3 regions of the Aquipuribacter sp. SD81 genome follow, and region 1 is predicted to be linked to each of the others. Evidence: predicted binding sites of a transcription regulator. Region 1 holds the regulator's gene; each other region holds the start of a gene.

Region 1 (3,271 bases):
CGACGAGGGAGCCGGCGAGCCACGACAGGTGCCCGACGGTCGACCACGTCGTCTCGTCGGCGGGCGTGAGGGGGGCGGGGCCGCGCCCGCCGGGGTAGGTGCCCGCCGCGGGCGCGGGGGCGTCGGACAGCGCGTTCGGGACCGGGGCGGCGGGCTGCTGCGTCATGCCGACGACGCTAGGCCTCGCCCGCGGGCGCGGCAGTGGTGCTGCCTGCAGAATCGGGCCTCGTGCGGCCCGGACGGCGGGCCACCGGAGGACAGGAGCAGCCCGTGGTCGTGGCGGTCACCGGAGGCAGCGGACGGCTCGGCGCGGCGGTGGTCGAGCACCTGCTCGGGGAGGGGACCGACGTCCTGCTCCTCGACCGGCAGGTCCCGGCCCCGCCTGCCCCCGGGGACCCGGAGCCTCCGCCGGAGCGGGGCCGCCTGCTCGCGGTGCGGACCGACCTCACCGACTACGGGCAGGTCGTCGGCGCCCTCGGCGCGGTCGACGACCGGCACGACGGCGTCGAGGCCGTGGTCCACCTCGCCGCGGTCCCGGCCCCCGGGCTCGTGCCGAACGCCGCGCTGTTCGCCAACAACGTCCCGAGCACCTTCAACGTCCTCGAGGCGGCCCGGGCCCTCGGGGTCCGTCGCGTCGTGTGGGCGAGCAGCGAGACCGTCCTCGGCCTGCCCTTCGACACCCCGCCGCCCTACGCCCCCGTCGACGAGGACTACGCGCCCCGTCCGGAGAGCACGTACAGCCTCGGCAAGGTGCTGGAGGAGGAGCTGGCGCGCCAGCACGCGCGCTGGCGCGCCGACGCGCGCTTCGTCGGGCTGCGCTTCTCCAACGTCACCACCCCGGCGGACTACCCCGGCTTCGAGGCGTGGCAGGACGACCCGGCGCGGCGGCGGTGGAACCTGTGGGGCTACATCGACGCCCGCGACGGCGCCCAGGCCGTCCGACGGGCGCTGTCGGTCCCCGACGACGCCGTGGACGGGGTCGAGGTGTGCGTCGTCGCCAACGCCGACACGGTCATGCGGACGCCGTCCGCGGAGCTCATGGCGCTGGAGTTCCCCGGCGTGCCGCTCACGCGGGAGCTGGGCGAGCACGAGACCCTGCTGTCGATCGACCGGGCCCGGCGCGTGCTCGGCTACGACCCGCAGCACTCCTGGCGCGACGCGCGCGCCTGAGCCCCGGTCCGCCCGGAGGGTTACGATTGGCAGTCGGACCCCGACAGTGCCAGCGACCCCGGGAGGTGTTCTCCGTGGCCGACGACCGCCGACTGGAGGTCCTCCGCGCCATCGTCGAGGACTTCGTGACGACGCGGGAGCCCGTCGGCTCCCGCGCGCTCGTCGAGCGGCACCGCCTCGGCGTGAGCCCCGCGACCATCCGCAACGACATGGCCGTCCTGGAGGAGCAGGGCTACATCGCGCAGCCGCACACGAGCGCCGGGCGGGTGCCCACCGACAAGGGCTACCGGCTGTTCGTCGACCGGCTCAGCGAGGTCCGGCCCATGAGCCAGCCCGAGCGCCGCGCCATCCGGCTGTTCCTCGAGGGGGCGGTCGGTCTCGACGACGTCGTCGACCGCACCGTCCGCCTGCTCAGCCAGGTGACCCGCCAGACCGCGGTCGTGCAGTACCCGTCGGTGTCGCTGTCGACCGTGCGCCACGTCGACCTCGTGCCGCTCGGCGGCGGGCGCGTGCTGCTCGTGCTGATCCTGTCCTCCGGCCGCGTCGAGCAGCGGCTCGTCGAGGTGCCCGACCTCGTGAGGTCCGACGGCTCCCCGCTGCCGGGGCTGGAGGAGCTGCGCAACCGCGTCAACGGGGTCGTCGCCGGGCTGCGGCTCGCGGCGGCGGCCGAGACGGTGCGCAGCGTCCTGGAGGGGGTCGGGCCCGACAGCACGGCCGACCCCGACAGCACGACCGTGGCGCGCGCGGTCGTCGACGCCCTCGCCGAGGCGCTGGTCGAGGAGCGCGAGGAGCGCATCGTCGTGGCCGGCACCAGCCACCTCGTCCGCCGCGGCACCGAGTTCCCCGGCGAGCTGTCGTCGGTGCTGGAGGCGCTGGAGGAGCAGGTCGTGCTGCTGCGCCTCATGCACGACATGGCCGAGGAGCAGGTCGACGTCGCGGTGCGCATCGGCCGCGAGACCGCGCACGAGAGCCTCGCCCAGACCGCGGTCGTCACCACCGGCTACGGCAGCGGCGACGTCGTCGCCCGGCTCGGCGTTCTCGGCCCCACCCGCATGGACTACCCCACGACGATCGCCGCGGTGAGGGCCGTGGCGCGCTACGCCTCGCGCGCGCTCGAGCAGTGAGCGACGCACCCGGTTCCTGCCCGACCTGCACCCGCAGCCCCGTCGAAAGGCTCCCGTGAGCGACCACTACCAGACCCTCGGCGTGCCGAGGGACGCCTCCGCCGACACGATCAAGAAGGCGTACCGCCGCCTCGCCCGCGAGCTGCACCCCGACGTCAACACCGGTCCGGACGCCGAGGAGCGGTTCAAGGAGGTGTCGCGCGCCTACGAGGTGCTGAGCAGCCCGGAGAAGCGCGCGGCCTACGACGCCGGCGGCGACTCCCCCTTCGGCGGCCAGGGGCCCGGCTTCGGCTTCTCCGACATCTTCGAGACGTTCTTCGGTGGCGCGGGCGCCGGCGCGCAGCGCGGTCCCGCCTCGCGCACCCAGCGCGGCCAGGACGCCCTCGTGCGCCTGGAGGTCGACCTCGAGGAGGCCGTCTTCGGCGGCACGCGGGAGATTCGCGTGGAGTCCGCCGACGTGTGCACCCGCTGCCAGGGCACCTGCTGCGAGCCCGGCACGGGCCCCGAGCCGTGCGACGTCTGCGGCGGCCGCGGCCAGGTGCAGCGCGTCGCCCGGTCGTTCCTCGGCCAGGTCATGACGACGAGTCCGTGCCCGCGCTGCGGCGGCTACGGCACAGTGCTGCCCGCCCCGTGCCACGAGTGCTCCGGCGAGGGCCGGGTCCGCACGCGCCGCACGCTCACCATCAAGGTCCCGCCGGGCGTCGACACGGGCACCCGCATCCAGCTCGCGGGCCAGGGCGAGGTCGGGCCGGGCGGCGGTCCCGCCGGCGACCTCTACGTCGAGGTGCAGGAGCGGCGCCACCCGCGGCTGCGGCGCGAGGGCGACGACCTCCACACGGTGCTGGAGGTGCCGATGACCGCGGCCGCCCTCGGGGCGAACGTCACCGTGCCGACGCTGGACGGCGACCGCGACATCGAGCTCGCCCCGGGCACGCAGCACGGCGAGAGCATCACCCTCGCCGGCCTAGGTGCGACGC
Region 2 (3,271 bases), on a different contig from region 1:
GGCAGCACCGCGCGCACCTCGTAGGCGCGGGCGAGCGGGTGGGAGACGGCCTCGTCGGTCGTCACGTAGGCGATGGACGGGTCGATGAGGCGGCCGCCGACCTCCGCGGCGACGTGCCCCACGAGCCCGGCGCGGATGACCGCCCCGTCCGGCTCGAGCAGCACCTCGCCGACGTCGCCGACCGGCGCCTGCGGCAGCCCGGCGTCCGACAGCGTGCCGACCTCCTGCACCTGGGTGGCGCCGTCGCGCTCGACGGTGCGCAGCACCGTCGCGGTCCGCCGGGTCCCCGGCACGGCCGCGGCGCCCCACCACAGGACCGCCTCGACGACGTCGCCGTCGACGGACGTCCACGCCGCCGTCCAGCCCGCGGCGGGACCGTCCGCGGCGACGAGGTCGTGGTCGACCCCCGGGGCGACCTTCGCGCCGACGGCCCGGACCCCCGTCCCGGGCAGGCCGAGCGCCCACGACAGCGGCGGGCTCCAGCGCTCGGGGTCGGTGACCCGCCGGCCGCCCGCCCGGCGCGCCGGGTCGGTCCACACCGCGTCGACCCCGTCGGTCGTCCCGGGCCGTGCGAGCGGCAGCGCGTCCGGGAAGCCCGTCGCGTCGCCGAGGTGGACACGCGCGCGGGGGAAGTGGCGCAGGTTGACCGTCGCGACCGCCGCGGTCGCCTCGTCGCGCTCGACGGCGTCCACCGCCAGGTCCATGCCGGCGACGGCGAGCGCGTCGACGCCGATGCCGCAGCCGAGGTCCGCGACCCGGGTCGCGCCCGCGGCGCGCAGCCGGTCCGCGTGCCGGGCGGCCACCGGCAGGCGCGTGGCCTGCTCGAGCCCGTCGGCGGTGAAGAGCATCCCGTCCGCGAACCCGCCGAGCTTGGCCCGCGCCGCCGCCCGCAACCGCGACTGGGTGAGGGCGGCGGCGACCGTCTCCGCCGGCACGCCGTCGGCGCGCAGGCGCTCGCCGAGCGCGAGCGCGCGGTCCGGGTCGTACGGTGGCAGCGCGCCCAGCAGCGCCCAGCCGTCCGGGCGCAGCAGGGCGGCGAGCCCGGCCGCGCCGGTCCCCTCGTCCGCCGCCGTCACGCGCCGATCCTGCCAGCCGCCCGGCCGGAGCAGGACGCTGGCACTCAGGTTGACCGAGTGCTAACCCGCTGGCTACTGTCGACCTGGCACTCGACGGCATCGGGTGCCAACTCGCCGGACGACGGGTCGGCACCCGCGACGACGTCCCGTGGCCGGCGGACCACAACCGTTCCGGTCGGCCGCCCGGCCGGCCGCCCCTGTCGCGAAAGAGAGGTCACACGTGGCTGTCTCCATCAAGCCGCTCGAGGACCGCATCGTGGTCCAGACGCTCGAGGCCGAGCAGACGACGGCTTCCGGCCTCGTCATCCCCGACACCGCCAAGGAGAAGCCCCAGGAGGGCAAGGTCCTCGCGGTGGGTCCCGGTCGCTTCGACGAGGACGGCGAGAAGCGCATCCCGCTCGACGTCCAGGTCGGCGACACGGTGCTGTACAGCAAGTACGGCGGCACCGAGGTCAAGTACGGCGGCGAGGAGTACCTCATCCTCTCCGCGCGCGACGTCCTCGCCGTCATCGAGAAGTGAGCTGAGCGTCCCCCGGGACGCGAGGCACCCGACGCCGCCCCGGCCCCCGGCCGCGGGCGGCGTCGTCGCCTGATCACTCACCCCACCCGCCACCCTGGAGCGAGATGCCCAAGAGCCTGTCCTTCGACGAGTCCGCCCGGAAGTCCCTCGAGCGCGGCGTCGACACCCTCGCCGACGCCGTCCGCGTGACCCTCGGCCCGCGCGGCCGCAACGTCGTGCTCCACAAGTCGTTCGGCCCGCCCGTCATCACCAACGACGGCGTGACGATCGCCCGCGAGATCGAGCTCGACGACCCCTTCGAGAACCTCGGTGCGCAGCTGGCCAAGGAGGCCGCCACCAAGACCAACGACGTCGCCGGCGACGGCACGACCACCGCGACCGTCCTCGCGCAGGCCATGGTCCGCGAGGGCCTGCGCAACATCGCCGCGGGCGCCGGCCCCGCCGCGCTCAAGCGCGGCATCGACGCGGCCGTCGCCGCGATCGAGGCCCGCCTCGACGACATCGCCGTCGAGGTCACCGACTCCGGCTCCGTCGCGCACGTCGCGACGGTGTCCGCGCAGGACCCCGAGATCGGCGCGACGCTCGCCGACGCCTTCGACAAGGTGGGCCGCGACGGCGTCATCACCGTCGAGGAGGGCTCCACCACCGGTGTGAGCCTGCAGTTCACCGAGGGCATGCAGTTCGACAAGGGCTACCTGTCGCCGTACATGGTGACCGACCCCGAGCGCATGGAGGCCGTCCTCACCGACGCCCACGTGCTCCTCGTGGCCGGCAAGGTGAGCACCGTCGCGCAGCTGCTGCCGCTCATGGAGAAGGTCCTCGAGACCGGCAAGCCGCTGTTCCTCGTGGCTGAGGACGTCGAGGGCGAGGCGCTGTCCACGCTCGTCGTCAACAAGATGCGCGGCACGTTCACGGCGGTCGCCGTCAAGGCGCCCGGCTTCGGTGACCGCCGCAAGGCGATGCTGCAGGACATGGCCGTCCTCACGGGCGCGCAGGTCGTGTCCGAGGACGTCGGCCTCAGCCTCGACACCGTCGGCCTGGAGGTGCTCGGCGCCGCCCGCCGCGTCGTCGTCACGAAGGACGACACCACCCTCGTCGACGGCGGCGGCGAGAGCGGTGCGGTCGGCGACCGCGTCCGACAGATCAAGGCCGAGATCGAGCGCACCGACTCCGACTGGGACCGCGAGAAGCTGCAGGAGCGGCTCGCGAAGCTGTCCGGCGGCGTCGTCGTCATCGAGGTCGGCGGGCACACCGAGGTCGAGGTCAAGGAGCGCAAGCACCGCGTCGAGGACGCGGTGTCCGCGACCCGGGCCGCGATCGAGGAGGGCATCGTCGCCGGCGGCGGCTCCGCCCTCGTCCACGCCCGCTCCGCGCTGGACTCCCTCGACCGCGAGGGCGACGAGGCGGTCGGCGTCGACATCGTCCGCCGCGCCGTCACCCGCCCGCTGTGGTGGATCGCGAGCAACGCCGGCCTCGAGGGCGCCGTGCAGGTCGAGGCCGTCGCGGCGCTGCCGCCCGGCCAGGGCCTGGACGCCGCCACCGGCGAGCACACCGACCTCGTCGCCCGGGGGATCGTCGACCCGGTCAAGGTGACGAAGGCGGCCCTGCGCAACGCGGCGAGCATCGCCTCCATGGTCCTCACGACCGACGCGCTCGTGGTCGACAAGCCCGAGCC
Region 3 (3,271 bases), on a different contig from region 1:
TCGTGATGTCGGTGCGCAGGCTCGGCCACGACGTGAGGCGCCGCCCGACGAGCTGCTGGGTCTCCACCAGGGTCCACGGGGCGTGGCAGATGGCGGCGACGGGGGTGCCTGCCTCCATGGCGGCGCGCACGAACCGGACGGCGTCCTCGTCGGTGCGCAGCGCGTCCGGGTTGGCCACACCGCCCGGCAGGACGACGGCGGCGAAGTCGCCGACGTCGGCCTGCGACACCTGCTGGTCCACCGGGAACGTGTCGGCCTTGTCGAGGTGGTCGAACGCCTGCACCTCGCCGTCGGTGGTGCTCAGGAGCACCGGCTCGTGGCCGGCGTCGCGCACCGCCTGCCACGGCTGCGTCAGCTCGACCTGCTCGATGCCCTCGTGGGCGACGAGGAACGCGACCCGGCTCACGCGGCGACCTGCTGGGTGGCCGGGGCAGCGGCGCCCTCGCGCACGGCGGGCACGCGGACGGTGGCCGGACGCGCGTCGACGCTCCGGCGGACGGGGGAGCGGTGCCGGGCCGGCTGCTTGAGCAGCTGGTCCTCGACGCGGTCCATGCCGAGCACGAGACCGAGCGCGGCGAGGGGGACGACGAGGAGTGCGAGCAGGATCATCATGACGAGAGGAGCTCCGGGTGCGAGGTGGGCGGACGGATCTTCGGTGCTGCGGGTGCTGGGGTGCTGCGGGTGCTGCGCTGGAGCGACTGCGGGGTCAGACGCGTGAGGACCGGCCTCGGCCCAGGAGGATGCCCACCAGGCCGATGACGAGGACGATCACGCCGATCCAGATGAGGAACTCGGCCACGCCGGAGAACCCGACGATGGCGAGGATCACTCCGACGACGATGAGGATCAGCCAGAGAGGCATGTCGGTTCCTTCCGTGGGGTGAGCGGGGGGTCGTCCGCTGCAGGTGGCGTACCCCCGCCCCGGCCCGGCGAAACGTCACGAGCAGGTCACGGAACGACTGCCACCGGGACGGCGCAGGAGCCCTCCGCAGCGGGCGGGGTTTGCACTCGCACCCGTCGAGTGCCAATAATGCGACTGGCACTCTCATGCCGGGAGTGACAGAAGACCACGGGGCGAGCAGCCCCGCGGACCGGCAGGCGAGGGCAGGGTCCGACCGGGACGTGACCGGCGGGGCGTGCCCGTCCGTCGCGGGCGTCGTCCGGTCCGAGCCACCCACCGTGTGCGGAGGGACCACCACCAGATGGCCAAGATCATCGCTTTCGACGAGGAGGCCCGGCGCGGTCTCGAGCGGGGTATGAACACCCTCGCCGACGCCGTCAAGGTCACCCTCGGCCCCAAGGGCCGCAACGTCGTCCTCGAGAAGAAGTGGGGCGCACCCACGATCACGAACGACGGCGTCTCCATCGCCAAGGAGATCGAGCTCGACGACCCGTACGAGAAGATCGGCGCGGAGCTCGTCAAGGAGGTCGCCAAGAAGACCGACGACGTGGCCGGCGACGGCACGACGACGGCGACCGTCCTCGCCCAGGCGCTCGTCCGCGAGGGCCTGCGCAACGTCGCGGCCGGCGCCAACCCGATGGCGCTCAAGCGTGGCATCGAGAAGGCCACCGCGGCCGTGTCCGACCAGCTCCTCAGCATGGCCAAGGACGTCGAGACGAAGGAGCAGATCGCCTCCACCGCCTCGATCTCGGCCGCCGACACCCAGATCGGCGAGATGATCGCCGAGGCCATGGACAAGGTCGGCAAGGAGGGCGTCATCACGGTCGAGGAGTCGCAGACCTTCGGCCTGGAGCTCGAGCTCACCGAGGGCATGCGCTTCGACAAGGGCTACATCTCGCCCTACTTCGCGACCGACACCGAGCGCATGGAGGCCGTGCTCGAGGACCCCTACGTCCTCGTGGTCAACTCCAAGATCTCGACGGTCAAGGACCTGCTCCCGCTGCTGGAGAAGGTCATGCAGTCCGGCAAGCCGCTCTTCGTGATCTCCGAGGACGTCGAGGGCGAGGCGCTCGCCACGCTCGTCGTCAACAAGATCCGCGGCACGTTCAAGTCCGCCGCCGTCAAGGCCCCGGGCTTCGGCGACCGGCGCAAGGCCATGCTGCAGGACATCGCGATCCTCACCGGCGGCCAGGTCATCTCCGAGGAGGTCGGCCTCAAGCTGGAGAACGCGACGCTGGACCTGCTGGGCCGTGCGCGCAAGGTCGTCGTCACCAAGGACGAGACCACGATCGTCGAGGGCGCCGGCGAGTCCGACGCCATCGCCGGGCGGGTCAACCAGATCCGCACGGAGATCGAGAACAGCGACTCCGACTACGACCGCGAGAAGCTCCAGGAGCGCCTCGCCAAGCTCGCCGGCGGCGTGGCCGTCATCAAGGCGGGCGCGGCCACCGAGGTCGAGCTCAAGGAGCGCAAGCACCGCATCGAGGACGCCGTCCGCAACGCGAAGGCGGCCGTCGAGGAGGGCATCGTCCCCGGCGGCGGCGTCGCGCTCGTCAACGCGCTGCCCGCGCTCGACGGGCTCGACCTGAGCGGCGACGAGGCGACCGGGGCGAACATCGTCCGCGTCGCGCTCGAGGCCCCGCTCAAGCAGATCGCGGTCAACGCCGGCCTCGAGGGCGGCGTCGTGGCGGAGAAGGTCAAGAACCTGTCCGCGGGCCACGGCCTCAACGCGGCCACGGGCGAGTACGTCGACATGGTCGCCACGGGCATCGTGGAGCCGGCCAAGGTGACGCGCTCCGCCCTGCAGAACGCGGCCAGCATCGCGGCGCTGTTCCTCACCACCGAGGCGGTCGTCGCCGACAAGCCGGAGAAGGCCCCCGCGGCCGCCGGCGCCGGCGACGGCGGCATGGGCGGCATGGACTTCTGATCCGGCCGCACCACCTCGCACCACCAGCGGGCGACCGCTGACGGAGGCCCCCGGGTTCGCCCGGGGGCCTTCGTCGTCGGGCGCCCGCCGCGCGCACCGGGTGCCGCCCGGTCGCCCCAGCGTGCGTGTCCCGCCGTCGTGCCCCCGGCGGGCCGCTGTGATCGGATTGCCCCATGAGCGACCAGCCGGAGGAGCCCTACGCGGGCCAGGACCTCGCCGACCCGGACGCACCGCTCGCCACGTCCGGTGCCTCGGCGCCGCACGGCGGCGGGCAGGCGCACGGCGCCCGCGACGCACCCCACCCGCACGGCCCGGAGCACGCCGACCCCGTGCTCGACGAGGTCGAGGCGCACGCCGACCCGGCCGTCGTCGCCCTCGTCCACGAGGTACGGGACCGCTTCGGCGCCCGGGGGCTCCGCGACGCCATCACGCTCGCGGGCTAC

What was found. Region 1 encodes HrcA, which represses chaperone genes, less so after heat shock. Its sites were predicted from a motif close to TTNGCACTCGNNNNNNNCGAGTGCNAA; they were not measured.
Region 2: the regulator HrcA is predicted to act here: its motif matches at 1,114-1,140, upstream of groES (co-chaperone GroES).
Region 3: the regulator HrcA is predicted to act here: its motif matches at 1,002-1,028, upstream of groL (chaperonin GroEL).

The regions. Positions count from the first base shown of each region.
Region 1 covers NZ_JBBAYJ010000026.1:38,989-42,259, reverse strand. The annotation lists gene WAA21_RS14950 (DUF4870 domain-containing protein) at 1-166, opposite strand, end outside; gene WAA21_RS14945 (NAD-dependent epimerase/dehydratase family protein) at 271-1,170, shown strand; gene hrcA (heat-inducible transcriptional repressor HrcA) at 1,245-2,294, shown strand; gene dnaJ (molecular chaperone DnaJ) at 2,350-3,271, shown strand, end outside.
Region 2 covers NZ_JBBAYJ010000001.1:87,407-90,677, forward strand. The annotation lists gene WAA21_RS00495 (class I SAM-dependent methyltransferase) at 1-1,076, opposite strand, end outside; gene groES (co-chaperone GroES) at 1,297-1,596, shown strand; gene groL (chaperonin GroEL) at 1,701-3,271, shown strand, end outside.
Region 3 covers NZ_JBBAYJ010000013.1:65,708-68,978, reverse strand. The annotation lists gene WAA21_RS09740 (type 1 glutamine amidotransferase domain-containing protein) at 1-406, opposite strand, end outside; gene WAA21_RS09735 (hypothetical protein) at 403-609, opposite strand; gene WAA21_RS09730 (hypothetical protein) at 707-862, opposite strand; gene groL (chaperonin GroEL) at 1,203-2,828, shown strand; gene WAA21_RS09720 (hypothetical protein) at 3,002-3,271, shown strand, end outside.